3 regions of the Mesorhizobium sp. M0243 genome follow, and region 1 is predicted to be linked to each of the others. Evidence: predicted binding sites of a transcription regulator. Region 1 holds the regulator's gene; each other region holds the start of a gene.

Region 1 (10,299 bases):
CTTTTCTTCATAAAGGCCGGCTGATCTCCAAATCGCCGGCCAGCCTCGACCGAATCGAGCAAGTCCCTGATTCCGGTGACAAAGCCGGGCTGCGTCGGGAGTGCCGGCCAGGCGGCATTCTGCTCATCCCGCTGAAGCGTTACCGGGGTGACATCAAACTGTCATGCGACTGTTATAATCGAAGGCTATTGGCCTCAGCGGGCGCCGACTGACGAGCGCCGAGAGACCATCTTCCGAACAGGAGCAGGCCACATGAAGAAATTCCTCTATACGGCGTCGGCCGCTGCGCTTGCGCTCGCCGCGTCGTCCGGCTTCGCCGCCGCGCGCGACCAGATCCAGGTCGCCGGGTCATCGACCGTGTTACCTTATGCCAAGATCGTTGCCGAGCAGTTCGGCGAAACGTTCACCAACTTCAAGACCCCGGTCGTCGAATCCGGCGGCAGCGGCGCCGGCATCAAGGAATTTTGCAAGGGCGTCGGCGAAGACACGATCGACATCGCCAACTCGTCGCGTCCGATCAAGGCGGACGAACTCAAGTCCTGCGCCGACGCCGGCGTGAAGGAAGTCCAGGAAGTCCGGATCGGCTATGACGGCATCGTCTTCGCCACCGACATCAAGGGCCCGGACTGGGCGCTGGTTCCCGCTGACATCTACAAGGCGCTCGCGGCCAAGCTGGTCGTTGACGGCAAGCTGGTCGACAATCCGAACACCAAGTGGAGCCAGGTCAATCCGAAGCTGCCCGACTGGGACATCGCCGCCTACATTCCGGGCGAAAAGCACGGCACGCGCGAAGTGTTCGAGACCAAGCTCCTCGATGCCGGCTGTGACAAGGCTGCTCTCAAGGCTGCCGGCATTGCCGACGACAAGGAAATCGGCAAAACCTGCATCGCCATCCGCAAGGACGGCAAGGCCGTCGACATCGATGGCGACTATACCGAGACGCTCGCCCGCATAGACTCCAACAAGACCGGCGTCGGCGTGTTTGGCCTCGCCTTCTATGAGAACAATGCCGACAAGCTGAAGGTCGCCACCGTGGAAGGCATCGTGCCTTCGACCGAGACGATCGCCAGCGGCAAGTATCCCGTCTCGCGCCCGCTGTTCTTCTACGTCAAGAAGGCGCATCTGGGCGTCGTTCCCGGCCTCAAGGAATATGTCGAGTTCTTCCTTGACGACCAGATGGTTGGCCCGGAAAGCCCGCTCGCCGAATACGGCCTCGTTGCTGCTCCGGATGCCGAGCGTCAGGCCCAGCGTGACGCTTTCGCCGCCGGAAAGTCGATGTAATCAGCTGCCGAACCGGGGTGCGGGCCAATCCCGCGCCCCGGTTTCATCGCAGGCCGCAACGGCGGCTGCGTAAGAATTTCTCTTGGGGTGGGTCCATGTCCTTGCTCGTACTGGCCATCGTCGTTGCCGTCGGCCTGGTTGCCTTTTTCATCGGCCGGCAACGTGCCGCGGCCCAGGACAATGGCAAGGTCAAGCCGCATTCGCGCGCCCACTATCATGGCTGGTGGGCCTTCCTGCTCGCCGTTCTGCCTGCTCTTTTGCTGCTTGCCGTCTGGACCGTCGGGTCTTCCATCTATCTGGACCGACACATTCACGCTGCCTTGCCCGAGCGCACCGTCGACAGCAAGGTTGCCAGTGAGGCACTGGACGTCAGCCTGGTAAAGAGCCTCGCCAGGGGCCTGCGCAAGCTCGATGCGGGCACACTGGCCGCAATGCCTGTCAGCTTTGCCGAGTTGCAGCCGCTGCTCGCCGCCAAGGGTGTGGCACTGGCGAGCGACACGCAGGATTACATGATCCCGATCGCCGTCGAGGCGAACAAGGTCCAGGACCGGCTCGGCCTGTTCGGCGCCATTGTCATTCTCGTTTCCTCGATCGCCGGCGCCTTCTATGCGCTCAGGCAGATCGAGCCGCGCGCCAGGGCACGCAACAATGTCGAGAGGCTGATGCTGTGGGGGCTGCTTGCCGCCTCCACCATCGCCATCCTGACCACCATCGGCATCGTGCTTTCGATGCTGTTCCAGACGATCACCTTCTTCGAAAGCGTCTCGCCGATGAGTTTCTTCTTCGGCACCGTCTGGGATCCGCGTTTTGCCGCTGCCGGTTCGGGCGGCAGCCAGGGCCAGTTCGGCCTGATCCCGCTTCTTGCGGGCACGCTCTACATCGCCGCCGTCGCACTGCTGGTTGCGGTGCCGGTGGGGCTGATGTCGGCTGTCTACATGGCCGAATACGCAACGCCCAGGGTGCGCTCGGTGGTCAAGCCGGCGCTTGAACTGCTGGCCGGCATACCGACCATCGTCTACGGCATCTTCGCCGTCGTCACGCTTGGGCCATTCCTGCGCGACCTGTCCGCGGCACTGACCGGCGGTTCGCCCTTCATCCAGGGCCAGAGCATCTTCACCGCCGGCCTGGTCATGGGCGTCATGCTGATCCCGGTCGTGTCCTCTCTTTCGGACGACATCATAACCGCGGTGCCGCGCGCCATGCGCGACGGGTCGCTCGGCCTCGGCGCGACCCGCTCCGAGACGATCAAGCGGGTGATCCTGCCGGCTGCACTGCCCGGCATCGTCGGCGCCGTCCTGCTGACTGCCTCGCGCGCTATCGGCGAAACGATGATTGTCGTGCTGGCGGCGGGCGTCGCCGCCAACCTCACCATCAACCCGTTCGAGGCGATGACGACCATCACCGTCAAGATCGTCAACCAGCTCACCGGCGACCTCGAGTTCAATTCGCCGCAGACGCTGGTCGCCTTCGCGCTCGGCCTGACGCTGTTCGCGCTGACGTTGGTGATGAACATCGTCGCGCTCTACATCGTGCGCAAATATCGGGAGCAGTACGAATGACCGACATTTCCATGGATACGATGGTCAGGGCGGCGGCCCATCCGCGCCGCGACATCGGCCTGAAGGCCCGTTACGCTGCCGAGCGCCGATTCCGCATCTATGGCGTCGTGGCGATTTCCGTAGGCCTGGCGTTCCTGGCAATCATGCTGATCACCATCGTCTCGAAAGGCTACACCGCCTTCTGGCAGACGACGGTATCACTGCCGATCTCGTTCGACGAGAAGGTGATCGATCCTTCCGGCAAACGCGCAACCGATCCGAGCGTTCTGATCAAGGCGAATTATCCCAAGCTCGCCGAAAACGCGCTGGTGGCCAAGCTCGGCATCAATCCCGACGACAAGCCGGCGATCAAGCAGCTCAAGGGCTTCCTGTCGGAAGGCGCCCGCGTCCAGTTGCGCGACATCGTTGCCGCCGATCCGTCCGTGATCGGCACGACGCGCGACGTCAACATCCTCGCCGCCGCCAATCTCGACTCGGCTTTCAAGGGTCAGATCGACCTCAGCGTCGAGGAAGCGCGACGCAAGGTCTCGGACCAGCAGATCACCTGGATGAACAAGCTCAAGGCCGAGGGCGCGATGGCCGAGCACTTCAACAGCGGCCTGTTCACCTACGGCGCCTCCAGCCGCCCGGAAACCTCGGGCATGGGCGTGGCGATCATCGGCTCGTTCTATATGATGGTGATCGTGTTGCTCCTGGCGCTGCCGATCGGCGTCGCCGCCTCCATCTATCTGGAGGAGTTCGCCAAGAAGAACCGTTTTACCGACCTTATCGAGGTCAACATCAACAATCTGGCCGCAGTGCCGTCAATCGTCTTCGGCTTGCTCGGCCTCGCGGTGTTCATCAATTTCCTGGGCATGCCGCGCTCTGCCGCCTTCGTCGGCGGCCTGGTGCTGACGCTGATGACGCTGCCGACGATCATCATCGCGACGCGAGCCGCACTTGCAGCGGTGCCGCCGTCGATCCGCTCGGCAGCTCTCGGTCTTGGCGCCTCCAAGATGCAGATGGTGTTCCAGCACATCCTGCCGCTTGCCGCGCCCGGCATCCTCACCGGCACCATCATCGGTCTGGCGCGTGCGCTCGGCGAAACCGCGCCTCTGCTGCTGATCGGCATGGTCGCCTTCGTCGCCGATCCACCGACGACGCCTTTCGATCCGGCCACCGCGCTGCCGGTGCAGATCTATATGTGGGCGAACGAGGCCGAACGCGCCTTCGTCGAGCGTATGTCCGGCGCCATCATCATCCTGCTCGTCTTCCTCATGGCCATGAACATCACCGCGATCGTGCTTCGGCGTCGGTTCGAGCGGCGCTGGTAGAAAAAAGGCATCTTGGTATGAACATCATGACCGAACAGTCCCTTGAAAACGCAGTGGGCGACAAGATGAAGTCGAACGAAGTAATCAAAATGCGCGGCGACAAGGTCGGCGTGTTCTATGGCGAGAAGCAGGCGCTGTTCGACGTCGATCTCGACGTCCGCCTGAACCAGGTGACGGCGCTGATCGGCCCCTCCGGCTGCGGCAAGTCCACCTTCCTGCGCTGCCTCAACCGCATGAACGACACCATCGATTCAGCACGGGTAACCGGCAAGATAACGCTCGACGAAGAAGACATCTACGACAAGAACATCGATGTCGTCGAACTCAGGGCGCGCGTCGGCATGGTGTTCCAGAAACCCAATCCGTTCCCCAAATCGATCTACGAGAACGTTGCCTATGGTCCGCGCATCCACGGATTGGCCAAGCGCAAGGCCGACATGGACCAGATCGTAGAGTCGAGCCTGAAGAAGGCGGCGATCTGGAACGAGGTCAAGGACCGTTTGCAAGAACCTGGCACGGGTCTTTCCGGTGGCCAGCAGCAGCGTCTGTGCATTGCACGCGCCATCGCCGTGTCACCCGAGGTGATCCTGATGGACGAACCGTGTTCGGCGCTCGACCCGATCGCCACCGCTCGCGTCGAGGAACTGATCGACGAACTGCGTCAGAACTATACCATCGTCATCGTCACCCATTCGATGCAGCAGGCAGCGCGCGTGTCGCAGCGCACCGCGATGTTCCATCTAGGCTATCTGGTCGAGGAGGGCGCCACCGACAAGATGTTCACCACCCCCGACGACAAACGCACCCAGGACTACATCACCGGCCGGTTCGGCTGAGCTCAGGCATACGAGGGACGAAGATCATGGGTGAACATACCGTCGCATCTTTCGATGAGGATCTGGAGCAGATCAGCCAGCTGATCCGCGACATGGGCGATCTCGCCCGCTCGATGGTCAGTGGCTCGACCAGGGCTTTGCTCAATTCGGACAATGCGCTGGCGCAGCGCGTGGTTTCCGATGATGCCATCATGGATGCACGCCAGCGCGAGCTGGACGATCGCGCCATCACGCTGATCGCCAAGCGCCAGCCAATGGCCAACGATCTGCGTGCGGTGGTCGGTTCGATCCGCATGGCCGGCGACCTTGAGCGCATCGGCGACCTTGCCAAGAACATCGCCAAGCGCGTCGGCACTGTCGGGCTGAGTGTCACGCCGCACGACCTTTCGCATTCGATCGACGCGATGGCGCAACTGGTGCTGATCCAGGTGCAGGGGGTCGTCGACGAGTACGCCGCCGCCGACCCGGCAGCGCTTGCCACGCTCAGAAACAATGACGAACGCATCGACGTCAAATACACCTCGGTGTTCCGCGAGCTGCTGACCTACATGATGGAAGATCCCCGCAACATCACGGCGTGCACGCACCTGTTGTTCTGCGCCAAGAACCTCGAGCGGATCGGCGACCACGTGACCAACATCGCCGAAAATGCCTACTATGTTTTGACCGGCACGCAGCTGCCAGCCAATCGTCCGAAGCAGGACGAGACGGCAATGTCCGCGCCAGCGGCATAACAGGGGTGACCAGCCGATGATCGCACCACGCATCATGGTGGTGGAGGATGAGGAGCCGCTAGGCGTGCTGCTCCGCTACAATCTTGAATCCGAAGGTTACCAGGTCGAGGTGGTGACGCGCGGCGACGAGGCCGAAATCCGGCTGCAGGAGAACGTTCCCGACCTTCTCGTGCTCGACTGGATGGTGCCGGCGGTTTCCGGCATCGAACTCTGCCGGCGCCTGCGAATGCGCCCAGAGACCGAGCGGCTGCCGATCATCATGCTGACCGCGCGAGGCGAGGAAAGCGACCGCGTGCGCGGCCTGTCGACCGGCGCCGACGACTATCTGGTCAAGCCGTTCTCGACGCCGGAGTTCATGGCCAGGGTCAAGGCGCTGCTGCGCCGGGCCAAGCCGGAAGTGCTGTCCAGCGTGCTAAAGGTCGGCGACATCGTGCTCGATCGCGAGTCGCACCGGGTCTATCGCAAGAAGAGCGAGATCCGGCTCGGGCCGACCGAATTCCGCCTGCTCGAATTCATGATGCGCCACCCCGGCCGCGTGTTCTCGCGCAGCCAGCTGCTCGACAATGTCTGGGGCGAGACGATTTACATCGACGAACGCACTGTCGACGTGCACGTCGGCCGGCTGCGCAAGGCGGTCAACAACGGCCGCATGCCTGATGTCATCCGCACCATCCGTGGGGCGGGTTACGCGATCAGGGAAGACTAGGTGGCTGTTCCGTCCCGATAGATCGTGACCGGGAAAACTCGATTAGCACGTGGTCGCCAACAGCCGCGAAGAGTGGAATGTTGCACTCGTCTCATCGATGGGGAGCGAGCACGTGACGCTTTGGCCCAAATGCGGTCATTCGAAACCTGATGAGGATGACCGCTCTTGGCGGTACGTCGCCATCTTGCCCGCAGACTCCGACCAGAAAGCCATGCAAGAATAAATTTGAGTTAACTTAGATATACGTTCGTTAAACGACGTGTGTTCTGCATAAATATACGATTTTACTAAATTGCTTCAATTTACATTGAGCCATCACCTCCTTATTCATTATCCGCCTTCCGATTATTGCGGTCTCGGATCGAATGACGATTCCGTGGAACGATCTCGTTCCTTGCAGCGTTGCTTTGGGAGCGGTCGCCGGACCTTTGACCAGGTCGGACACCATGAGGAAGGATTTCTGATGAGCACGGTCTTAAACGCCAAAGGCATCCCTCTTGCCTACACCGGCGCTTCCACTCATTGGTTCTCGGCCACCGGGTCTGGACCGGAACTGCATGGCACCTCCGGCAACGACTCCTTCTGGGGAGACACCGGCGTCACTGTCACGATCCACGGTGGCGCCGGCGACGACTACTATCATCTCTATTCCACCAACAACAAGGTGGTCGAGGATCCTGGGGCAGGGATCGACACGATCGACACATGGATGAGCTACAAGCTCCCTGACAATTTCGAGAACCTCGTCGTTACCGGCACCAACCGATTTGCGTTCGGAAATGCGTTGGACAACATCATCAAGGGCGGGTCAGGTCACCAGACGCTGGATGGCGGCAAGGGAAATGATGTCCTGATCGGCGGCGATGGCGCCGATACTTTCGCCATCTCCAAAGGTAATGGAAGCGATCTTATCTTCGATTTCGGTGCGACCGATGCGCTCCGCCTTAACGGCTACGATTTCACTTCGTTCGATGCCGTCCGTTCACAGATGGTCCAAGTGGAATCGAACGTGATGCTGAACCTCGGATCCGACGAAATCCTGGTGTTCAAGAATACGACCATCGACAAGCTGCAGCCCACCCAGTTCGAACTTCCGATAGACAAGTCCGCAATGACGCTGTCCTTCTCCGACGATTTCAACACGCTGAGCCTTCGGGACGGGCAGGACGGCACCTGGAATTCCAATTTCTGGTGGGGAGCGCCGAACGGCAGCACGTTGAGCAGCAATGGTGAGTTGCAGTGGTATATCGACGCCAATTATGGCCCGACGAGTTCGGTCCATCCGTTCAGCGTTGAGAACGGCGTCCTCACCATCACCGCCGCGCAGGCGCCGGAGGACATCAAGCCTCTGATCAACAACTACGAATACACCTCGGGGATCCTGACGACCCACGACACCTTCTCGCAAACCTACGGCTATTTCGAAATGCGGGCGGATCTTCCTGAAACAGCCGGAGCCTGGCCGGCGTTCTGGCTGCTTCCGGAGGACGGATCGTGGCCGCCGGAGCTGGACGTTGTCGAAACGCGCGGCCAGGACCCGAACACGCTCTACATGACGGCGCATTCCAATGAGACGGGAGCGCACACGAAGGTTTCGTCAACGGTGAACGTTGCGGATACCGACGGTTTCCACACCTATGGCCTGCTCTGGACGAAGGATGAGCTTGTCTGGACCTACGATGGTGTAAAGGTCGCTCAAGCAGCGACGCCGGCCGACATGCACGATCCCATGTATATGCTGGCCAATCTCGCGGTGGGCGGCATTGCCGGCCAGCCTCCTGACCATCTGGCTACGCCAGCGGAGATGAAGATCGACTACATCCGCGCCTATACGCTGGACGACCTGCAGCACCACCCCTTGGACATCGCCGGCGACCATTCGGTCTAAGCGACGCCCTTATGTTGGGGCCATGAGCCGTTAGGAGCGCGGGAATGATTGCACGGTCTGATCTGCGGGCAGTCTTGAGGCGCGCCATCGCCGATGTCGGTGTTTTTTCGTTCCTCATCAACATCCTGCTATTGGTGATCCCCCTTTATCTGTTGCAGGTCTATGACCGCGTCCTGCCTTCCTCCAGCGTCGAGACGCTTCTTTACCTCTCTGCTATCGCGGTTCTCGCACTCGCCTTTCTCGGTCTCCTCGATGCGGTCCGCTCCGTTTACACGCAGCGCGTTGCAGCCATTGTCGACAACAGACTGGGCGCGAGGACATTCGCCGTCTCGCTGGAGGCTAAGTACGCCGGGGGAGCAGCCCTGCCTCCACTGCGCGACCTTGCCTCGGTATGCGCCTTCATCAGGTCACGTGGCGCGGCGGTCTTGTTCGACCTGCCGTTTGCTCCGTTCTTCCTCGCCCTGCTGTACCTCATCCATCCTTTGCTGTTCTGGCTTACGCTGGCGGGATCTGGTCTGTTGCTTGCGCTGGTCGTGGCAAATCAGTTTGCCATCGGCAAGAATGATGCCTTGTCGGCGGAACGCTCGGCTGTTGCCAGCCTGTCGGAGCAGGCCTTTGCCCGGAATGCAGAGACGCTGCGCGCCATGGGCATGATCCAAAACGCCGCGCGAGTGTGGGGAAGGCACGTGGCGGAGGCGCTAGTCCTGCATGACCGTTCGTCGATGGCCAACGCGATTTTCAGTGGAACGTCGCGAGCCGTACGCATGATGCTTCAGCTAGCAATACTGGGTGTCGGAGCATGGCTCGTGCTGCAAGGGAAGATGACGGCCGGCATGATCTTCGCGTCTTCCCTGGTGTCGTCCCGTGCGCTGCAGCCGCTCGACCAACTGATCGGGTCATGGCGGCAGATCGTCGACGCCAGACGATCGTGGAAGCGTTTGGACAAGGCGTTTTCCGCCCATCCGGCGCATGCGCAAAAACTGACCTTGCCGGACCCGTCCGGCGAAATTGTCGTGCAGGGCCTCATCTTTGTCGCGCCGAACGCCACACCCGGCACCGAACCCATCATCAAGAGACTGAACTTCCGCATCGGCGCAGGCGAAGCGGTGGCGATAATAGGTCCGAGCGGAGCCGGCAAGTCCACCCTGGCAAGATTACTTGTCGGTGCGATTCAGGCAACCAGCGGCTGCGTCAGGATTGATGGCGCCGATCTCAGAACCTGGGACGAGAAGCAGCTTGGCCGGCATATCGGATATCTCGCTCAGGAGGTGGAGCTCTTTCCCGGATCGATCGCGGAAAATGTCGCCCGCTTTGAACCCGATGCGAATGACGCCTCTATCGTCGAGGCAGCAAAGAATGCCCGGGCGCATGAGCTGATACTGGAGCAGCGAGACGGCTATCAGACCAGAATAGGTTCGTCGGACAGAACACTGTCGGGCGGCGAACGCCAAAGGATCGGGCTGGCGCGCGCTTTTTACGGCAATCCGCATGTTCTCGTTCTGGATGAGCCCAGTACCCATCTCGACGGCAGCGGCGAAGCCGCGCTCGAAGAAGTGCTTGCCGCCGCGAAAGCGGCGGGCGTTACGACAATCGTGATAACGCACCGCCCTTCGGTCGCCGCAGCCTGCGACCGCGTGATGCTTCTACGCAGCGGAGTGATCGAAGCCTTCGGTCCAAGCGGCGACGTGATGCGGCAGCCAATCGCCGGCATCGGCCTTGCCCCACAGCGCAGCATGGCGGTGACAGGGTCTTTTGCAACGACGAACCGCGGCACCCCTCATAGTGTCCGCTTTGGATCGTAGAAGATGACAGCACAGAGCCTCGTCCGGGAAGGCACAGCACGCACCGACATTCGCCGGGTGGCATTCGCCGGATACGCGGCAATGGCGATATTGATGGGTTGCTTTGGCTATTGGGCGGTCAGTGCACCGTTGTCCGGCGCGGTCATCACGCAAGGCACAATCTCGGCGACAGGCGGGAAC
Region 2 (10,299 bases), on a different contig from region 1:
TCAGCCACCGTCTGCAGCGCCTCGATGTCGGTGATCAGCTTCTCGAAGGAGACACTGAGGCCGCCCTCCAGCCAGCCGGCGGCATGGATGCACATCGTCGCCCCAGCCAGCACCGAACCCCACAGCGCGAACTGCGTCTCGTGCGCGGCCTGCGCGTCGGAGATGTTGGCCGCACTGCCGCCGCCGGACCGCCACGGCAGCCCGGTGAAGCGCGCCAGCTGGCCGGCGCCCAGCGTCGCCTTGACATGCTCGGGCGTACCGAAGGCTGGCGCGCCGGATTTCATGTCGACATTGGAGGAGAACGAGCCATAGACGACCGGCGCACCCGGCCGCACGAGCTGCGCCAGCGTCAGCCCGGCCAGCGCTTCGGCGTGCTGCAGCGTCAACGCGCCGGCCACCGTGATCGGCGCCATGGCGCCTGCCAGGCAGAACGGCGTGATGACGGAGATTTGGCCCGCGCGGGCGAAATCGATGATGCCTTGCGCCATCGGGGTGTCGAGCTGGCGCGGCGAGTTGGTGTTGATGACGGTGTAGCAATATGCATTTGCCAGAAACTCGTCCTGCGACAGGCCGCGCGCCAGCCGCAGCATCTCGAACCCGTCCTCGACCTGCGGCGTACCGCGCGCGAAGACGAATGGAAACTTGTCCGACAGCGTCAGCTGCGCGCGGTTGACGGCATAGTGGCGAAAGCGGTTGTCGACATCCTGCGGTTCGATGCAGGGCCCCAGCATATGCAGCACGTCGAAATGCTGCACCAGCCGCATGAGATCCTCGAAATCCCCCAGTGTTCCCGGCCGCCGGCCGCGCTCGAGATCGGTGACGTTCGGTGCTCCGCTCCCGGCCAGGAAGGTCATCGAGCCGAGCTCCAGCATCAGATCGCGGGCGCGCGAACCGGCATGAGCGTGGATCGATCTCGGCGCCGAGGCGAGTGCCGCCGTCACCATGTCGCGCCCGATGCGCACCATGTCGGTGTCCGGATCGACCAGGGCGCCGGCATTGGCGAAAAGCTCACGCGCCTGCGGCAGCAGCACCTTGATGCCGAGCTCTTCCAGCACGCGCAACGCCGTGTCATGGATGGCGACGACCTGATCATCCGAGAAGATCGGCTGCGGCAGGAACGGATTCTTCAGCGAATGATAATTGGGCCGGCGGCTGCTTTCGCTGCCTGCCTCGCCCGTGCGTCCACGCCGGCGCTCGCGCCTGCTGTCCCGTGCCGCGTCATCGACCATGGTGTATTCTCCTCATTGCCGCATCGCCTTGCCCTCGGGATCGTAGGGCGAGGCCGCGATGACGCGTGCCGGCCGCTTGACGCCTACAATGTGCACCGAAAGCGCCGTCCCCTCCTCGGCAAAATCGTCGTCCACCAACGCCAGTGCGACGCTCTTGCCGATCGTGTAACCAAATCCGCCCGAGGTGACGAAACCGACGCGCCGACTGTCATGCCAGACCGGCTCGAAACCGCTGGCATCGGCATCAATAGCGTCGATCTCCAGCGTCACGATCCGCTGCGAGGCACCGGCGTCGCGCTCCTTCAACGCCGCTTCGCGGCCGATGAAGTCACCCTTGCCGAAAGCGATGAACCGGTCGAGACCGGTCTGGCCCGGCGTGTAGCCTTGCGTGAATTCGCGCGACCAGATGCCAAAGCTCTTCTCCAGCCGCAGCGCATTGAGCGCATAGTAGCCGATTTCGGCAAGGCCCAGATCCTCGCCAGCGCCCAGCAGCGTGTCGCGCAGAGTGGCATGCATGGTCACGGGGCAACTGATTTCGAAGCCGAGTTCGCCTGATATCGACAGCCGCGCCACACGTGCCTGCACCATGCCGATATCAAATGCGCCGCAGGCCATGAACGGCAGCGCTGCGCCGGAAACATCCTGATGCGTCGTTCGCTCCAGTATTTTGCGCGCGTTCGGCCCCGTCAGCAGAAAGCCGCTCATCGTGTCGGAAAGGTCGTCGACGGTGACGCCTTCAGCCGCATGGCTCTCGAACCAGCGCATGTGGAATTCCCGGAGATAGTAGGAGCCCATCAGCCAATAGCTGCCGCCGCCCCAGTTGAAGACGGTGAGGTCGCCCTTCAGCCGTCCGTCAAGACCGAGCATCGGCGCCAGGCCGGCCCGCCCCGGCTTCGGCAGCCTGCAGGCGAGCAGCCGGTCGAGCCAGGCTTCCGCACCTGGCCCCGCCACCGCATAGCGCGAATAGGCCGAGATATCGACGAGACCGGCGGCGCGCCGCACCTGCAGCGCCTCGTCGCCGACGATGTCGAAGGCGTTGGAGCGCCGCAGCGTCGTGTTCTCGGCAAATCCCATCGGCGCGAAATAGGCCGGGATTTCCAGCCCCCAGGAAGCCGTCCATTCGCATCCCGCGGCCGTCATGCCGTCATAGGCACCGGGGCGTTTCAGCGGCCGGCCGGCGGGCAGCCGTTCATTGGGAAAGGTCATGACGAAGCGGCGCGAATAGAACTGGCGCGTGGTCTGCTTGAGATATTCCCGGTTGGCGGCGAAGGCGCCGTAGCGGGCGATGTCCATGCCAAAAATGTCGGCCTGCGGTTCGCCGTAAATCATCCATTCGGCCAGCGACTTGCCGACGCCGCCGCCCTGGCTGAAACCGGCCATGACGCCGCAGGCGACCCAGTAATTCTTCAGCCCCCGCACCGGCCCGACAATCGGATTGCCGTCCGGGGTGAAGGTGAAGGCACCGTTGACCCATTTGCGGATGCCGGCAGTCGCCAGGCAGGGGAAGCGCTCATGCGCCTTGGCGAGTTCCGGGCTGATGCGATCGATGTCTTCCGGGATCAGCTCGATGCCGTAGTCCCATGGCGCACCATCCATGTTCCAGTGCTTCGGATTCTGCTCGTAAACGCCCAGCAGCACGCCCTTGCGCTCCTGCCGGAGATACGAAAAGCCATCGAGATCGACGGCGATGCCGATTTCCCTGTCCAGCGCCGCGATCTCGGGAATGTCCTCAGTGATGAAATAATGGTGCTCCATCGGCGTCACCGGCAGGTCGACGCCGGCCATGCGGCCGAGCTGCTTTGCCCACAGCCCGCCGGCATTGACGACATGCTCGGCGATGATGGTGCCCTGCTCCGTGATGACATCCCAGCGACCGTCGGCGCGCGGCTTCAACTCGACGACCCGGTTGCGCAGGATGATGTCGGCGCCGCGCTTCTTCGCAGCACCCGCATAGGCATGCGTCGTGCCGTACGGGTCGAGATGGCCTTCGTTGGAATCATGCAGCCCGCCAAGCACACCGGTGACGTCGACGATCGGGCAGATCGTCTTGATCTCATCGGGCGTTACCAACCTAGCGGTCTCGATGCCGACCGACTGGAACACCGCCCAGGCCGATTTCAGCCACTCCCAGCGCGCGGGATCGCTGGCGATGTTGACGCCGCCCGTCATGTGCAGGCCGATATCCCAGCCGGATTCGGCCTCGATCTCCCGGTAGAGATTGATGGTGTAGTCCTGCAGCGCCGCCACGTTGGGATCCGCGTTGAGCGAATGGAAGCCTGCCGCCGCGTGCCACGTCGAACCGGCCGTCAGTTCGGCGCGCTCGATCAGCGCCACATCCCTCCAGCCGAACCGCGTCAGGTGATAGAGCACCGAGGCTCCAACCACGCCACCTCCGATGACGACTGCGCGGTAGTGCGACTTCAAGGCTTCCCCTCCACGGTTAGTCCGAAGGCTGGAGCATATATTTACTGGACATAAGTGTCTAGTGCCGCGCGCGCGCATCGTTTTTCGTCGACCGCCGGCATGCACCGCGCGCTGTCACGTAAGCATCATGTTCGCGCCGTAGACCGCGTTTCGGGGAGGCCTGCGCGGCATCATCGATGTCGCGCCTCGCGGCACATCCGTCACAAAGAGGATTATCCATGAAACACCTGTACCGAACCGCGTCGCTCGGCGTCGCGCTGGCCTTGTTCACCGCCTTGACGCCGGCGCTCGCCGACAGCACCGCGACCGTCGGCGGCCTCGTCAACAAGGGGCTGGTCGGTGTCGGCCGCATCCCGGCCGCTCAGCGCGACAAGTTCGGCGAGACCTTCGGCTCGGGCTCCGGCATGGCGATCGACACATCAGGCTGGACGCACGGCGCCGATGGTTACAAGGGTTCGCTCTGGCTGCTGCCCGACCGCGGCTACAATGTCGTCGGCACCACCGACTACCGGCCGCGCCTCAACACCATCGGCATAGAATTCATGCCGACCGCATTGGGTGCCGCACCCGCTGCCGGCCAGGAGCAGACGGGCGTCAAGGCGACGCTCGCCGACACCATGCTGCTCACCGACGACAAGGGCGCTGATGCCACCGGCCTCGACCCGCTCAACGGCGTGCGCGCGGCAAGCGGCGACATGCCGATCCTGCCGCAAGCCGACAATGGCAAGCTGGCGCTCGACAACGAGGCGATCGTGCGGCTGCCCGATGGTTCGATGTTCATCTCCGACGAATACGGCCCGAACATCTATCGGTTTTCCGCCGACGGGCATCTGCTGTCGGCAACCCAGCCACCGGCCGCCCTCGTGCCGATGCGCCACGGCACGCCGAACTTCGCCTCGGACAATCCGGGACCCGGTGCCGCCGAGCCCGATCCGAAGGATCCCGAAACCGGCCGCCAGAACAACCAAGGCCTCGAAGGCATGGCAATGACGCCAGACGGCAAGTTCCTGATCGCCGTGCTGCAGTCGGCGCCCCGGCAGGACGGCGGCGATTCGCCCGCCACGCGCCAGAACACCCGCGCCCTCGTCTACGACGCATCCGACCTCGGCCATCTCAAGCTGGCGCATGAGTATGTCGTGCCGCTGCCGGTGTTCAAGGATGCCAAGGGCAAGACCAAGGTCGCCGCGCAGAGCGAGATCGTGGCACTGTCGGATCAGACTTTCCTGATGCTGGCGCGCGACAGCGGCAACGGCCAGGGGCTGAAGGGCGACACCTCGCTTGTGCGCCAGATCTTCGTCGTCGACGTCTCGGTCGCGACCGACATCGCCGGCGGCGCCTTCGACGCCGCTGACAAGCCGGTCGCCCCCAAGGGCGTCGTCGACCCATCGGTGACACCGGCCAAGCTGACGCCATTCATCGACATCAACGACAGTGCCGAGCTCGGCCGCTTCGGCCTGCACAATGGCGCGCCCAACGACCAGGATAACCTGTCCGAGAAGTGGGAGGCGATGTCAGTGGTCAGCGTTCTGGATCCGAAGCTGCCCGACGACTACTTCCTGTTCGTCGCCAACGACAACGACTTCCTCGCCCAGGACGGTTTTCAGGTCGGCGCGCCCTACAAGGCCGAAGACGGCGCCAATGTCGACACCATGTTCCTGGTCTATCAGGTCACGCTGCCGGGTCTGACCAAGAAGTAACCACCACTGCCCGGGCGGGCGCGCTTGGCGCGTCCGCTGGGGCTCGCGGCTGGGCATGAACGGGGCAGCGGCCTTTCAACCGTGCGGCGCGTTCGCAAGGGTGCATCTCGGTCCCGCCTGCGATATCATCGTGGACTGGATCCAAATCACCATCCGCCGAGCTGCCCGCCATGGACGAAAAAATGCCCGCGCGCCGGCGCACCGGCGACCTGACCAGCGGCCCGATCCCGCGCACGCTTCTGCTGTTCGCCCTGCCGGTGCTCGGCTCCAACGTGCTGCAGTCGCTCAACGGTTCGATCAACGCCGTCTGGGTCGGCCGTTTCCTCGGCGAATCGGCGCTGACCGCCACCTCCAACGCCAACCTCGTCCTGTTCCTGATCCTCGGCACTGTGTTCGGCATCGGCATGGCGGCCACCATTCTGGTGGCCCAGTCGGTCGGTGCCCGCGACCTGCCCGAGGCGCGCCGCATCGTCGGCACCAGCGCGACGTTCTTCTTCCTCGTCTCGGTTGTCTTCGCGGTCTGCGGCTGGATCTGGGTCGACGCCATTCTCAACACGCTCGGCACACCGGCCGATGCCTTGCCGCTGGCGCGCTCCTATCTGCGCATCATCTTCGTCGCCGTGCCGATGATGAACCTTCTGTCCTTCGTCATGACCGTGCTGCGCGGTGCCGGCGATTCACGCACGCCCTTCTTCTTCATGGCGCTGGCCGTCGTCCTCGACATCGTGCTCAACCCATTGCTCATCGCCGGCATCGGGCCGTTTCCCGAACTCGGTATCGCCGGCTCCGCCACGTCGACGCTGATCGGCCAGACGGTAAGCGTGATCGCCATCCTGATCGTGCTCTATGTGCGCAAGCATCCGCTGCGGCTGGCCGGCGCCAACCTCGCTCTGCTGCGGCCCGATCCCACCTTGCTGCGCATCGTCGTCTTCAAGGGCGTGCCGATGGGTCTGCAGATGATCGTCATCTCCGCGGCTGCATTGACAGTGATGGGCATGGTCAACTCCAACGGCTCGCAGGTCGCGGCCGCTTACGGCATCGCCGCCCAACTGTGGACCTACATCCAGATGCCGGCGCTCGCCATCGGCGCCGCGGTGTCCTCGATGGCGGCACAAAATGTCGGCGCCGGGCGCTGGGACCGGATCGGCCGCATCGCCGCCTCCGGCGTCGGCTTCAACCTGGTCCTGACCGGCGCGCTGGTTGCCGTGCTGTCGGTTTTCGACCGTTCGGTGCTGAGCCTGTTCCTGAGCAGCGATAGTGCTGCGATCGACATCGCCGTCCACATCAACAATGTCGCCTCGTGGTCGTTCATCCTGTTCGGCATAACCATCGTGCTGTTTGCCACCGTACGAGCCACGGGTGCCGTGATGCCGCCGCTGATCATCCTGGTCATTTCGGTGCTGATCGTGCGCACCGGCTTTGCCTATTTCATGCGTGGCGTGATCGGCGAGGAAGCGCTGTGGTGGAGTTTCCCGGTGGGTTCGATCAGCTCGCTTGTACTGGCCTCTGCCTACTACCGTTTCGGCCGCTGGCGCACCACGCACATGATCGAGAACAGACCGGCAGCCGGCGAGCCGCCGGACACCGGTCTTGGCGTGCCACGCGGACGCGCGCATCTTTCGCCTGAAACACCGAACGGCTGAAGCCAACCCGGTTCCGCTGGACAGCTCCAGGGCTCAACGCCCGTGTTGTTTCAGCTCAAAAGCCAGTGCCACCAACGCAAACGCCACGATCACGCCGGCGAATGCCAGGCTGGCGGCGATGGGACTGGCATAGGTCGAAACGATGCCAATGCCGATGACGGGCAAGGCGTTGCCGACAAAGCAGCAGATGAAGAAGCTGGACACCACTTCGGCGCGACGAGCCTTCGGCGCGATCTCGTTCACTACTTGCAGCCCGCCACGGTAACCAAGCGCCGCCGCAACGCCGCAACAGGCCGTCGCAGCAACCATCAGTGCCATCGAGGCCAGTATCTGCGCCGCCACCACCAACGAGACGCTTGGGATCATCAATGCCAGCGCAGCCAGCATCGCTTTGTTGCTCTTCATGTGCATCAGAACGACAATGCTGATCGCGGTGACGATCGCCAGTTCGAAGAACAGCGCGCCGGCGACGGCGTGGTTGGTCACATGCAGTTGCTGCGCCAGGATGCTCGGCGCCAACGCGGCGTAGAACCCGACCAGCGCCATCGCGCCGAAGCCGGTCACCGCCGGCGCGACGAAGCGCGCACGGATTTCCTCCGGGACGGAAAGTTGCGGCCGCAAGGAAAGCCGCCGCAGGCCGCCCGGCTTCGCCATCGTTTCGCGAGTGCGCCAGACCAGGACCGTTACCACCAAAAGTGCTGCCAGATAGACGATGAAGATCAGCCGCAACGGCCATGGCTCATATTCAGCCAGAAGTCCCGAAATCAGTGCGCCGAAGCCGAGGCCGAGGAAATTGGTGCTGGTGGCGATCACACTGGCGCGCGACTTGTCCGCGCCGGGAAGAAGCTCGGCAATCCACGCGGTTCCGGTCCCCGCGCCGACGCCGATGCCAAGCCCGCTCAGGATGCGGGCGACGTCGAGCGAGACGACGTTTCCGGCAAACAGGAAGACAAGCGCACTGACGATGGCGACAAGCATCGCCGCCAGGCTCGCGGGCCGGCGCCCGACGACATCGGACACCCCGCCGAACATCACCAATGCCGCCAGATTGCCGACGACATACACGGCGTAGATCAGCGTCAGGGTGATTTGTGAAAAGCCGAATTGCTGCTTGTACACGATATAGAGCGGCGTCAGCACCGTGCTGCCGGCAAACAGCACCGCAATCATCGCGGCGACGGTGGGGATTGCAAGAGCGTCGCCACCTGCTCCTTCGTGCGTATGCGCAAAATTGCGAATGGCCATGGCCAACCTCGTCACCAATTTCGGGGATCGAGGATTTAACGCGGTTTCATCCACGACGTTCCAGCCGACAGGGAGGCTCCTGACAGCACCGTGGACATTGCTTGAGCGGGATATCTGCCGGCTGAACAGGCTCGGATCGGGGCCAGCGGCTCCGATCCGTCATCTATCGCTCAACCGGTCGGCCTCACCTGCAGGGGAAGCCGGGCGCGATCTTGCACTTGCCGGGGCGCGGCTTGTGCGGCGGGCGATGGTGCGGAGGACGGTGCGGCCTGTGCTGCCAGTGCGGCCGATGCGGCGGGCGCACGATGATGATCGGCGGGCGAACGATTTGGGAGCGTTCGAGATAACCGGCGCTGGCCCAGCCGCTCACGCCGCCGCCGTGGATTCTACACCAGCCCGGCTGGCAGCCGGTGACATTGACCCTGAAGCCGGCGGGCAGCGTTCCCACCCTGGCGTATCCCGCTCCCGGCCCGCTGCGGACGTTGAGGTTGGTCGAGGTGTGGGCGCTGTAGGCGAAGGCCGCGGCCGACGTCCCGAAGACCGCGGCCAGGATGGTCGCGACCACAAGCAGAAAACGAAATCTCATCAGTCCCCTCCATTCGAATCCCAGCCGTACATCTGCTTCGGCCAAGACTGCCCTGCAAGAGGAGCGGCCAAGCCAAGAAAAGTCAACGGTGGGCGGCCGTAATCGTCCTGACCAGCGGGACTGATGCCGGATTTTCCTTGGACATGGTTGAGGAATTCCCCGGTTGCCATTTATTGGCTCCCCAACATCCGCTAGCGTTTACTCTCTCTTTCGACAATTCATCGCGGGCAAAGGTGGGATCCATGGGCAAAGGCAGGGTCGAGGCATTCACCGATGGTGTCGTGGCCATCATCATCACCATCATGGTGCTTGAGTTGAAAGTGCCGCACGGCGAGGACTTCTCCGCCCTGGTGCCGTTGTGGCCGATCTTCTTCTGCTACGTGCTGTCCTTCATCAATGTCGGCATCTACTGGAACAACCTGCACAACATGTTCCACGCCGTGCAGCGGGTCGACGGGCGCGTGCTGTGGGCCAACCTCAATCTGCTGTTCTGGCTGTCGCTGATGCCGGTGACCACAGCCTTCATGGGCGAGAACCACTTTGCGCCGGTGCCGGTCGCGGTCTATGGCACCGACCTCGCGCTATGCGCCATCGCCTACACCATACTCGCCGCCGCGCTGCATCGCCTGCACGGCAATGATACCGCTTTTGCCAAGGCGCTGGGTACTGACCGCAAGGGGAAGCTCTCCCTGGCTGTCTACATCGCAGCCGTCGTGCTGACCTTCGTCAGCCAGTGGATCGGCGTCGCGCTCTATGTGCTGGTCGCGATGATATGGCTCGTACCGGATACGCGCTTTGCGCGGGTGATTGAAAAGTAGCTGTCTTCACGCATTTTCAAGGCAAAGCGTTGCACGTCTTTCCCAGAGTTGCGCTACTTGCGCATCGCTTTCAGTTTTTCCGCCACCGATGCGGCAAGGTCGGCATAGCGCTCCTCCAGCCGTTCCGCGGCCTTGATGATCGAGAAATCATGGCCGAACTTTTCCAGCGCCATGCGCAGCTTCTCGACGAACTCGGCTTGTTTCTCCAGGGCGGAAAAGAGCGTCTTCACCTGCGTTTCGCTGATGTCGGGATTGGCCAGCATCTGCGGCACCTCGCGGCCCATCTGGTCGCCAATGGCGGTCTGTTCTTTCAGGATTGCAACCCAGGCCGTCAATCAGGAAATCTCCGTTTGTCCCCAGGGCTAAAGTTTGTTTTGTCCCCAGGGCAAAATCTCTTTTGCGGAGGCAAAGGGCAACATGCGCAGCCTCGACCGAACTGGTCAACCCGACAAGGCGAGCAGAGGCTTGCACCGACCGGTTCCGGCGCTAAGTTCGGCGCATCGAACAAGGAACCCATCGCTCATGATCACCGACGCCGAGATCCAGACCGCCCTGCCCGCGCTTGCCCCAGGCAATGCCGCCGTGATCACCGGCGCCGCCAGCGGCATCGGTCTGGCGGCCGCCAAGCGGCTTGCACTGATGGGCATGAAGATCGTG
Region 3 (10,299 bases), on a different contig from region 1:
CGGCGCCCTGTGGCTGGTCGCGGGGGTTTATCAAATTGCTCCGCCCAACTATCCCGAGCCCGGCTTCTGGTTTCTCAACCCGCTGTCGTGGCAGTTCCTCTTCAACATCGGCCTGGCAGGCACGCTGCATGTGCGTCGCGGCGGCATCATCCCGGTCAATCGCTGGCTGGTTGGCGCTGCCTTGGCCTACACCGCAACCGCGCTGGTCTGGGTGCACAGCCCGCTTTGGGGGCATATCTCCTGGTTGGGCCTGCCTCCGGTGCTGACCGGCTTCGACAAGACATTTCTGTCGCTGCCGAGGCTGCTGCATATATTGGCGGTGAGCTACCTGATCGTGGCATTCCCCGCCATCTCGAACCTGTTTCGCACCGGGCGCGATCATCCGCTTGCCATATTGGGCAAACGATCGTTGCCGGTTTTCATTGCCGGCACGGTGCTCGCGATGGCGGCGCAGGTGCTGAAGCTGATCAATCCGGGCGGATTTGCCTATGACAGCCTGTTGATATCGGCCGGCATCGTCATGCAGTTCGCGCTTGCCTACTATCTCGAATGGCTTTCGGGACTTGGCTGGTCCGCCAAAAGCAGGCCGGCTCACGCCGCACCGCCCGTCCATGCTGCATCCTTCGCGATGCCGACCATGGCGACAAGAATGGGCCGTTGAGCTTAGGCGGGCGAGGGGCCGGATGAAGCTCGCACCACGAGTTGGACCGGCAGCGATTGCCGGCTGAATGAGCCATCATTTTCAAGGATCGCCTTGACGGCAAGACGGCCCATCTCGGCGATCGGCTGGACGATCGTGGTCAGCGGCGGACTGGAAACCGCTCCTTCCGGAACACCGTCGAAGCCGACGATCGAAACGTCGCCCGGTACCGTGATGCCACGCTGCCGCAGCCAGTCCAATGCATGCAAGGCCATCCTGTCTGACATAACCAGGATGGCGGTCGGGGTCTCGGCACCGGCGAAAATATGATCGAGGCCGGCCCACACGCTTTCCTCGTCATTGACGGTTTCGTAGATCGGAACACGCTCGACGTCGATGTCGACGCGGGAGAGTTCCGCGAAATAGCCACGCAGGCGGTCGCGCGTCCCGGAATAGAGGGCCTTCTCCATCTGCTCCCTTGTGGTGGGGCCGAAGCCGGAGTCCGCGACGGGCAGGGCAAGCACGGCAAAGCGACGATGCCCAAGCTCGGTCAGATGTCGAGCCGCCAGGCCGGCCCCGGCGATGTTGTCGACACCGATGGCGGCGACCGCGTCGTCGTCGTCTGAATCGAGATCGAGCGCAACGAAGGGGAGCTTGCGGTCGCGCGCCAGTTCGACCAGCTTTGACCCGCCGTCGACGCAGAAGACGATGAAGCCATCGACAAGCGCGCTCTGGATATTCCAGGCGAGTTGCTCATTGTTGGCGGCGGAGACCAGCGAAATCCCAGCACCGGTCGCATCGCAAGCCTGTGAGATGCTGGCCATCATCACCCGGGCGAAAGGGTCGTCGAAGAAATAGGAGAGGGGTTCCGCGGTCGCGACACCGATGGCATTGACCTTGCCGGCGCGCAGCAGCCGGCCCTTGGGATCGGGGCCGCCATATCCCATGGCCTCGGCTGCCGCCTTGACCCGCTCGCGGACCTCCTCACGCACGATCTCCGGACGGGCGAACACGTTGGACGCGGTGCCGTGCGACACGCCGGCCGCCTTGGCAATGTCCGCCAGCCGGACCGGTCTTGTCTTTGCAGAGATAAGTGGCGCCATCTTCGTCTCCTGAATCCCTCCCATCTAACACTTTCGTTGGATCGGTTCAAATTTTGACTTGATCGCAGCCTCGCCAAGGCGTATATTTGAATCGATCCAAGTGAGCGATGGTTCTCTGAATTGGATCGATTCAACATATTCAGGGGAGTCGTGCCATGCATCCCGTCAATTTTCTGTTCGAAGACATTTACCGCAACGACTGGAGCATCTCGTCGAACACCACGACGCAGAAGCGCCGCGGCAAAGCCAGCCCATGGGTTCGCGAGTTGCGGTTCCATGTGGAGCGCAAGCGGAGCTGAGCGGGGTCGGTTTTCGCGCCTGTCGATTGGATCGATTCAAGAATCTAAAGGAAGCACATCATGCATCCCGTTAGCTATCTGTTCGAAGACATCTACCGCAACTATTGGGGCATCGCGCCGGCTTCCAAAAGGCCGCAAGAGCGCTGGTTGGCCAAGCTGCGGCGACGCAATCGCGAATTGCTCATCAAGCCCGAACGTCGGCAAGACTAGCAAGCCACGCTTTGACGTTTGATGCCGGCGGGCGCGCCGAGGCGTCAGGGACGCACGCGCACCAGCGCCGAGGCAGCGATCGCCAGCCAGCCGGCAATGAGTAGCGTGCCGCCGATCGGCGCCGACAGCGGGAACAGTCGCGACCCGATGAAATCGCGGGCAAGCAGATCGCCACAGAACAGCAGGAGCCCGACCAGCAGGATCAGGCTGCCGATGCGCAGCATCCGGTTCGCGCCAAGCAATCCGGCGGCAAGGAAGACCGGCGCATGCATCAGCAGGAAGGATGCGGCGGTGCCGACGAAGGCGCCGCCCAGATGCGCTGCCGCGGCCGACAGCGCCACGCCGGCGCCGCCGCACAGGCCGCCGGCCAGGACGAGGATACGGGTGCTGGTGCCGGAAAATTGCTCGGCCGTGCTCATGTCCGTGGCTCCGTGGTATCAGAGGGATATGCCTGACCCGGTCAGGGCTTGCCGGGGTTGGCAAGCATGTCCTGCTCGCGGCGTGACTGTGCCAGCCAGTTATACACCGCGCCTCCAGCCATCAAGACGGATGTGCACAGAAACACCGAGCGCATGCCGAAATGACCGCCGGCAAAGCCGCCCAGCAGGGGACCGGCGACCTGCCCGACATACTGGGCGGAAATCGACAACCCGAGCACATTGCCGCCGACCCCATCGGGAACATTGTGGCGGATCACGCTGGTGATGCAGGGCAACAGCCCGCCCAGCCCCAGGCCCATCAGGAAACGCAGGCCGATGAGTTGCCAGCTCTGTGTGACGAAGGCCTGCGGGATCAGCAGCAGCGCCGAGACGGCAAGTGCGCCGATGATGACGTTCCAGTGGCCGACGCGGTCGGCGAGCTTGCCGAGGCGCGAGGCCGACAGGATGGCGCCCAGCGCGGCCGCCGACATGACGACGCCTGATATCAGCGTGACGCGGCTCTGGTCTTCAATGAACTGCTGCACATAGACCGTGATGATCGGCTCGATCGACATGGTGGCGAAGCTTAACAGCATGCCGGTTGCCAGCATGGCGACGACAGGCCGTTTGTCGGGAATCTGTGCCCAGCCGCCTTTAGGCTTCTCCTTCGAGGCGGCGCCCGCCGGTTTCGGCCGGGGATTCTCTTTGATCAGAAACGTGGTCGCCAGGAACGCCAGGAAGATGACGCCGCCGGAGAGGAGAAAGGTGGCGCGGATGCCGATCAGCGGCGGCAGTGCGCCGCCAACCAGCGGGCCGACCAGAGCCCCACCCGTGATACCGGCCGACAGAAGGCCCAACGCCCAGCCGGAACGCTCCTTCGGCGTCTGCATGGCGACGAGGATGGTCGATCCCGAGGAATAGCCGCCGGCAAAACCGATCAGCAGCCGCAGCAGCACCAGCTGCCAGACGGTCTGCACCATGCCGGTCAGCGACATGCATACGGCCATGCCGAAGCTGGCGCGAACCAGCATCACCTTGCGGCCGTAGCGGTCGCCGAGACGTCCCCAGAGCGGCGCCACCAGCGCCGCCGCGAAGAACGTCGCGCCATAGGCAATCCCCGACCATTGCACGATCGCCGCGTGGCCCTCGGCACCCAGCTGCTCAATATAGAGCGGCAGGAACGGCAAAAGCAGCGTCATGGCGACAAGCGTGGAGAACGAGCCGGCAAAGCACACGAACAGGTTGCGCCGCCAGTGGATGTTGTAGGTGCTGTCGGTTGCCGGGGGCGTGCTCTGCTGCATGTCATATGTCCTGTCCCAGCAACTCTTTTATCGATGGTTGCTGCGGATACCAATTTGGGATACCAAGATGGTGCACGTCATGGACGCAAGCTTGGCCGCTGTCAATGCAACCTCAAATGTGATCGTCGTCAAACGGTCCGAAGCCATAACGACCGGAAACCGGGAGCAAAAATGTCGCAGATGCAGAGCGTCGAGAAACAGCTTCGGCAAATGATCCTGGGCCTCGAGATCGGTCCCGGCGAGAAGCTGACCGAGCGCTGGATCGAGAGCCGCTTCGGCGCGTCGCGAACCCCGGTCAGGGCAGCACTGCTGCGGCTTGAGACCGAGGGCCTGGTTGGTAGGGACGGGCGCGGCTGGACGGTGTCGCCCATCAATCTGGCTGAACTCGAGCAGATCGCCGTCTATAGGGAAGCAGTCGAGGTTGCGGCACTTCGCCTGACATGCAGCCTGGCGGACCGGAGCGCCGTCGATGTCATCGAGGCGATGCTCGAGTCCTGCGACAACGACACGCCGCGCGAGGAATGGCATCGTGTCGGCATGGATTTCCACATCGAACTGGCGCGTCTGTCCGGCAACGAATTCCTGTTTAGGGCGGTCCGCGATGCCATGACGCGCCTGTCGCGGGCGCGCTGGCTGGAGGTTCGCGACGAAGCGGCTCTTGCCCGCGCCTGGGCTGAACATCGCGCCATTCTGGCGGCCACGCGCCTTGGCGACGCCGATGAAGCCGCGCGCCTGCTCTCGGTCCACATCGTCGGCAGCCGCGACCGGCTGGTGACGTCGCTCGCCAACGATCGGCGCGGTCTTCGCGCCAGAGGCTTTGCCGTCGTTGCTGCTTAAGAGTGAATGAAGGGGCGCAAAGCGGCGTCTGGACGTATGCGCACTTTCGCCTCGCTTCGCAGACGCCGATGGCGTAAGGAGCGGCCATGGAAAACAACCGATTTGAAACACCTGTGACTGTGAAGTCAGTCGCGGCGGGAAGCACTCAGCTCTTGCGCACGGCGCGTGAGGCTTCCGACTACCTCCTCAACAGCTGGCCCGGCAAGCGCAGCCCCAAGCATCGCGCGGCCCTGCAGGCCTGCCATGACGCACTCGCCGGCGACAAGCCGGCGATGAACGCCAGGCGCGCCTTCATCGCGGCAGCACGCGAAGTGGACGTCTTTGTCAGCGACAAGGCGCCGGCCTGACTTCAGGCGACAATCCGAATTGAGGCATGGCCCGCATCCGCGGGCCTTTTGCCGTCACTTTGCCGTTTCGGTTTCGCCTTCGGTTTCGTCCTCGGGCTTCGAACGTTCCCTCGCTGCAACCTTGGCTGCCAGCTTCTCGGCCTTCTTGGCCGCCTTCTGGCGGTCGCGTTCCTTGCGTTCCTGGTCGTAATTTGGTGGTCGCGCCATATCGGCTCCTTTTCACTGCCTTGCGGCTCTGGTCCTGCCTAGGAGCATTAGCCGTCAAACACAACAGCTGAAGCGATAGTGCGTCGATGATGGCCAGGCTTGCAAGATGCGCGTCGCAATCAAGCGGCCAGGCCCATCATTGCGGTGACGATACCTATCGCCGTCGATTTGCTGATCAGATGCCGCTTCGGTCAATCACCAGATCGGCGGCACCAAAACGGTCCTTTGCCGTCAGCTGCTGGTGCCAGTAGGGATAGAGCAAGGGCGGCCGGCTGACCGCGTCGAGGCGCTCGCGCTCCTCGCCGGAAAGCACCAGGCTTGCCGCCGCGATGTTGTCCCGGAACTGCGTTTCCGCCCTGCCGCCGATCACCAGCGAACTGACGGCCGGCCGGCCGAGCAGCCAGGCCAGCGCCACCTGCGCTGCCGACACGCCGCGCTGCGTGCCGATCTCGACCAGCACATCGACGATCCGCCACAGCCGGTCCTCGTCGCGGATCGGTGGTTCCGACCAGCCTGCGAGTTGGCGGGCAGTGGGGCTGTCGCGGCGGTATTTGCCGGACAGCAATCCGCCGGCAAGCGGGCTCCAGACCAGAACGCCCAACCCCTGGTCGACGGAAATCGGCAGCAGTTCGTACTCCGCCTCGCGCGCTTCCAGCGTGTAGTGGATCTGCTGCGTGACGAAGCGCGGCTGATGATGGCTGTCGCTGACGCCGAGCGCCTTCATCACCTGCCAGCCGGAATAGTTGGAGCAGCCGACATAGCGGATCTTGCCCTGGGCAACCAGCGTGTCGAGCGCGGCGATGGTTTCCTCCAGCGGTGTCACACCATCCCATTCGTGCAGGAAGTAGATGTCGATGACGTCTGTCTTGAGCCGCTTCAGGCTCTTCTCGCATTCGCGGATCAGGTGATGGCGCGACAGGCCTTCATCGTTGGGACCTTTGCCGATCCGCATCCGTGCCTTGGAGGCGATCAGCACGTCGCCCTTGCGCTTGCCGCCGAGCGCTTCGCCGATGATTTCTTCCGACATGCCGTTCGAATAGACATTGGCGGTGTCGATGACATTGATGCCGGCGTCGATGCAGAGATCGATCATCCGGCGCGCCTCGTCGAGGTCGGTCTTGCCGACAGCCGAAAATGCACCGGCGCCGCCGAAAGTCATGGTGCCCATGGTCAGCGTCGATACTTTCAGGCCGGAACGGCCGAGAGTGCGGTATTCCATGTCGGTCCTCGTGAGTGCATTGAGAAGGGGTTGGGAAGGGCGCCCGAATGTGGCTGCTATTTGTAGGACAATTTGCGCGGTATGTCTCCATGCCAGGGCGGCGGATCGATCATGCCTCGCGGGTTTTTGCAGTGATGGCGATCAGGTCAGGCTGCAATAAAACCGTCATTGCGGGCCTATATTGAAGTCGGCTCAGGCGTTGCCGTTCCGGGCTGTAAGCCGGGAGTTTGGGGCGCCGGACGTGGATCGACAGAGCTTGCAAGCGGAGCAGCCGATAGTGACCGAGCTAAAACAGAATTCTGCGGCCAGGGATTGGCTTGAAGCCGAACTCGCCGACACGCTCGACGAAGACTATGAACTCGAAATGTCGGAGCCGGCGCTGTCGATGGAGATCGCCAAGATCTACAATAATTCGCATCCGCCTTCGATCGATCGCATGCAATATTTTCGCGACCTGATCAGCCTGCAGTCCGAATTGATCAAGCTGCAGTCCTGGGTCGCCTACCACAAGAAGAAGCTGGTGGTGATCTTCGAGGGACGCGACTCGGCCGGCAAGGGCGGCGTCATCAAGCGCATCACCCAGCGGCTCAATCCGCGCATCTGCCGTGTCGTGGCACTGCCGGCGCCGACCGAGCGCGAAAAGTCGCAATGGTATTTCCAGCGCTATGTCCCGCATCTGCCGGCCGGCGGCGAGATCGTGCTGTTCGACCGCTCATGGTACAACCGCTCGGGCGTCGAGCGGGTGATGGGCTTTGCCCAGCCCGATCAGGTCGAAGAATTCTTTCACGACGTGCCGGAGTTCGAGCGCATGCTGGTCCGCTCGGGCATCACCGTGGTCAAATACTGGTTCTCGATCACCGACGAGGAACAGCAGATGCGCTTCCTGATGCGCATCCATGATCCGATGAAGCAGTGGAAACTGTCGCCGATGGACCTGCAGTCGCGCGTGCGCTGGGAGCAATACACCAAGGCCAAGGAAGAGACCTTCGCCCGCACCAACATCCCGGAAGCGCCCTGGTTCATCGTCGAGGGCAACGACAAGAAGCGCGCGCGGCTGAACTGCATCGACCATCTGCTCAAGCAATTGCCCTACGAGGAGGTGCCGCACGAGGAGATCACGCTGCCGGAGCGCGTCTTCAACCCCGAATACGAACGCCAAGTGCTGCCGCGCGAGCTTTACGTGCCGGAGAAGTATTGAGATAGACGAAGCTGCGATCTCCCCCCCGAGGGGGGGAGATTGGCTCTCCACCTACGCCCGCTTGATGATGACGTGCGTGGCGAGCGGCGTCGCCACCTGCTCGTTGCAGACATAACCGAGCTTGAGCATGTCCAGGCCGGTAAAAAGGTTCTCGCCCGTGCCCAGCAGCACCGGCGCGATCGCCAGATGCATCTCGTCGATCAGTTTTTCCTGCAGATATTGCCGGATGGTGGCGACGCCGCCGCCGACCCGCACGTCCTTGCCGCCAGCGGCAGCCTTAGCCTGTTCAAGAGCTGAATGGATACCGTCAGTGACGAAGTGGAAAGTGGTGCCGCCCTCCATCGTGATCGGTTCCCGCTTGTGATGGGTGAGCACGAAAACCGGCACATGATAGGGCGGGTTGTCGCCCCACCAGCCCTTCCAGCTGTCGTCAGGCCACTCGCCGCGGATCGGTCCGAACATGTTTCGGCCGAGGATCCAGGCGCCGACATTTTCGAAGCTGCGCGCCGCGAACGCCTCGTTGACGTCGGTGGTGCCGCCATCTTGTCCGAGAACCATCTCACGGAAGGTGCGGGTGTCGACAAACCACTTGTGCAAGGATTCCCCACCGACGCCGAGAGGATTTTGCAGATCCTGATCGGGACCGGCGCCATAGCCGTCGAGCGACAGGGTGAAAGCGTTGACGCGAAGTTTGGACATGCGAGCCTCCTCGATAACCAGTTGTATTTTGCAAGCAGTTGTTTTGTATCAAACTGATTGTGAATTGCAAGCGGTATTTCAAGCGCGAACGAAGCCCAGGCTAGGGGTCAAGCGACCCCCGCTATGGATTCCCCGGCCAGGAGCCGGAAATTGGTAGGGATGTCGAAGCGGATTCGCCGAAATTGGTTGCCGCGACCGGTCATCGTCGGAAGAGAAATTACCCCTTCAGCAGTTCCGCCACTTCGGGCGCGAAATAGGTCAAGATGCCGTCGCAGCCGGCGCGCTTGAAGGCGAGCAGCGATTCCAGCATTGCCTTCTCGCCGTCGATCCAGCCATTGGCGCCTGCCGCCTTGATCATCGAATATTCGCCCGACACCTGGTAGGCGAAGGTCGGCATCTGGAACTCGTCTTTCAGCCGTCGGATGATGTCGAGATAGGGCAGGCCGGGCTTGACCATCAGCATGTCGGCGCCCTCGGCAATGTCCTGTTCGGCCTCTCTCACCGCTTCGTCGGAATTGGCATGGTCGATGTAATAGGTCTTCTTGTCGCCCTTGAGCAGGCCGGCGGTGCCCACCGCCTCGCGATAGGGGCCGTAGAAGGCCGAAGCGAATTTGGTCGCATAGGACATGATCGCCACATCCTGGAAACCATTGGCGTCAAGCGCGTCCCGGATGGCGCCGATGCGGCCGTCCATCATGTCGGACGGCGCGATGATGTCGGCACCGGCGGCCGCCTGGATGACAGCAGCTGCGGTCACCTGTTCCACTGTCTCGTCGTTGACGATGATGCCGTCGCGCAGGATGCCGTCATGGCCGTGGCTGGTGAACGGGTCGAGCGCTGCGTCGGTGATGATGCCGATCTCCGGCACCGCATCCTTGATCGCACGGGTGGCGCGGTTGATGACATTGTTGGGATCGAGGATGTGCGAGCCGGTCTGGTCGCGCAGCGAGATGTCGACATTGGGGAAGGTGGCGAGTGCCGGAATGCCGAGTTTTGCCGCGCGCTCGGCCTCCTTGACGGCGAGATCGATCGACAGGCGGAAGACGCCGGGCATGGCGGCGATCGGCTCGCGGACACCCTTGCCCTCGACGACGAAGATCGGCCAGATCAGGTCGTCGACCGTGAGCCGGTTCTCCTGCACGAGGCGGCGCGACCAGTCGGCCTTGCGCATGCGGCGCAGACGGCGGCTGCCGGTGATCTCGTCGACGCCGCGCGCGCCGGCGGGCTTTGCGGGGGTGAATTTGTTCATCGCCAATACTCTCGTTCGGGCAGGCTTTTACCACGAGCTCCCGCCGCTGACCAATGCGGCACGATTGTGCCAGCGACGCGGTCGAGGTCTATTCGGGTTGCCCATTGCCTGACAGAATCTGTGCTGCGCCCCTGATGGCGACACGGAAAGCCTCGTCGAAGCCGACACCGCGCACCTGCCAGATGTAGGTCTTGCCGGCCATGGCCAGCCGCCAGTCGGCGATCCAGCCCAGTTCCTTGTCGCTCCAGATGAGACTGCCGGAAAGCGCTTGGTCGGCGCCGGCCTTCTTCGCGAGTGTGTCGAGCTTTGTCATCTGGGCATTGCGAAGCGCCCGATCGTCCAATCCGGCCTGCGCCAGCTGTGCTGCCGTGGGAAAAGCCACCTGCATGGCCAGCGGTACGGCGGCATTGCCGAACGATTCGCGCATCGGCATGCCACGGTCGCCATCGGCATCGAGCGCGTAATGCATTGTTCCGCGCTCCGTCGCCAAAAACACCGCCAGCCGTGGCCGCGCGGTCAGCCATGGCCTGCTGCCGAGCGAAGCAAGCACCGGGTCGATCACTTCAGGCTT

The links. The regulator PhoB, encoded in region 1, activates phosphate uptake and scavenging genes when phosphate is short. The targets are predictions, from matches to a motif close to TGTCATNNANCTGTCAT.
Region 2: a site for PhoB is predicted at 3,766-3,782, ahead of NKJ11_RS28305 (esterase-like activity of phytase family protein). Genes of this name have one in related genera too.
Region 3: a site for PhoB is predicted at 6,735-6,751, ahead of ppk2 (polyphosphate kinase 2). Genes of this name have one in related genera too.

Annotation. Positions count from the first base shown of each region.
Region 1 covers NZ_JAMYSF010000017.1:63,522-73,820, forward strand. The annotation lists gene NKJ11_RS21420 (PstS family phosphate ABC transporter substrate-binding protein) at 253-1,281, shown strand; gene pstC (phosphate ABC transporter permease subunit PstC) at 1,377-2,840, shown strand; gene pstA (phosphate ABC transporter permease PstA) at 2,837-4,153, shown strand; gene pstB (phosphate ABC transporter ATP-binding protein PstB) at 4,171-4,989, shown strand; gene phoU (phosphate signaling complex protein PhoU) at 5,016-5,723, shown strand; gene phoB (phosphate regulon transcriptional regulator PhoB) at 5,740-6,429, shown strand; gene eglC (endo-1,3-1,4-beta-glycanase EglC) at 6,893-8,317, shown strand; gene NKJ11_RS21455 (type I secretion system permease/ATPase) at 8,362-10,119, shown strand; gene NKJ11_RS21460 (HlyD family type I secretion periplasmic adaptor subunit) at 10,123-10,299, shown strand, end outside.
Region 2 covers NZ_JAMYSF010000030.1:46,546-56,844, reverse strand. The annotation lists gene NKJ11_RS28315 (trimethylamine methyltransferase family protein) at 1-1,229, opposite strand, end outside; gene NKJ11_RS28310 (GcvT family protein) at 1,242-3,653, opposite strand; gene NKJ11_RS28305 (esterase-like activity of phytase family protein) at 3,872-5,350, shown strand; gene NKJ11_RS28300 (MATE family efflux transporter) at 5,521-6,993, shown strand; gene NKJ11_RS28295 (MFS transporter) at 7,027-8,238, opposite strand; gene NKJ11_RS28290 (SH3 domain-containing protein) at 8,423-8,824, opposite strand; gene NKJ11_RS28285 (TMEM175 family protein) at 9,067-9,642, shown strand; gene NKJ11_RS28280 (hypothetical protein) at 9,696-9,977, opposite strand; gene NKJ11_RS28275 (SDR family NAD(P)-dependent oxidoreductase) at 10,165-10,299, shown strand, end outside.
Region 3 covers NZ_JAMYSF010000003.1:29,423-39,721, reverse strand. The annotation lists gene NKJ11_RS04350 (OpgC family protein) at 1-661, shown strand, start outside; gene NKJ11_RS04345 (LacI family DNA-binding transcriptional regulator) at 664-1,743, opposite strand; gene NKJ11_RS04340 (hypothetical protein) at 1,899-2,042, shown strand; gene NKJ11_RS04335 (hypothetical protein) at 2,103-2,252, shown strand; gene NKJ11_RS04330 (DUF423 domain-containing protein) at 2,297-2,671, opposite strand; gene NKJ11_RS04325 (multidrug efflux MFS transporter) at 2,713-3,972, opposite strand; gene NKJ11_RS04320 (GntR family transcriptional regulator) at 4,144-4,809, shown strand; gene NKJ11_RS04315 (DUF982 domain-containing protein) at 4,923-5,156, shown strand; gene NKJ11_RS04310 (hypothetical protein) at 5,211-5,363, opposite strand; gene NKJ11_RS04305 (aldo/keto reductase) at 5,539-6,582, opposite strand; gene ppk2 (polyphosphate kinase 2) at 6,860-7,780, shown strand; gene NKJ11_RS04295 (dihydrofolate reductase family protein) at 7,832-8,479, opposite strand; gene hemB (porphobilinogen synthase) at 8,697-9,728, opposite strand; gene NKJ11_RS04285 (DUF8605 domain-containing protein) at 9,817-10,299, opposite strand, start outside.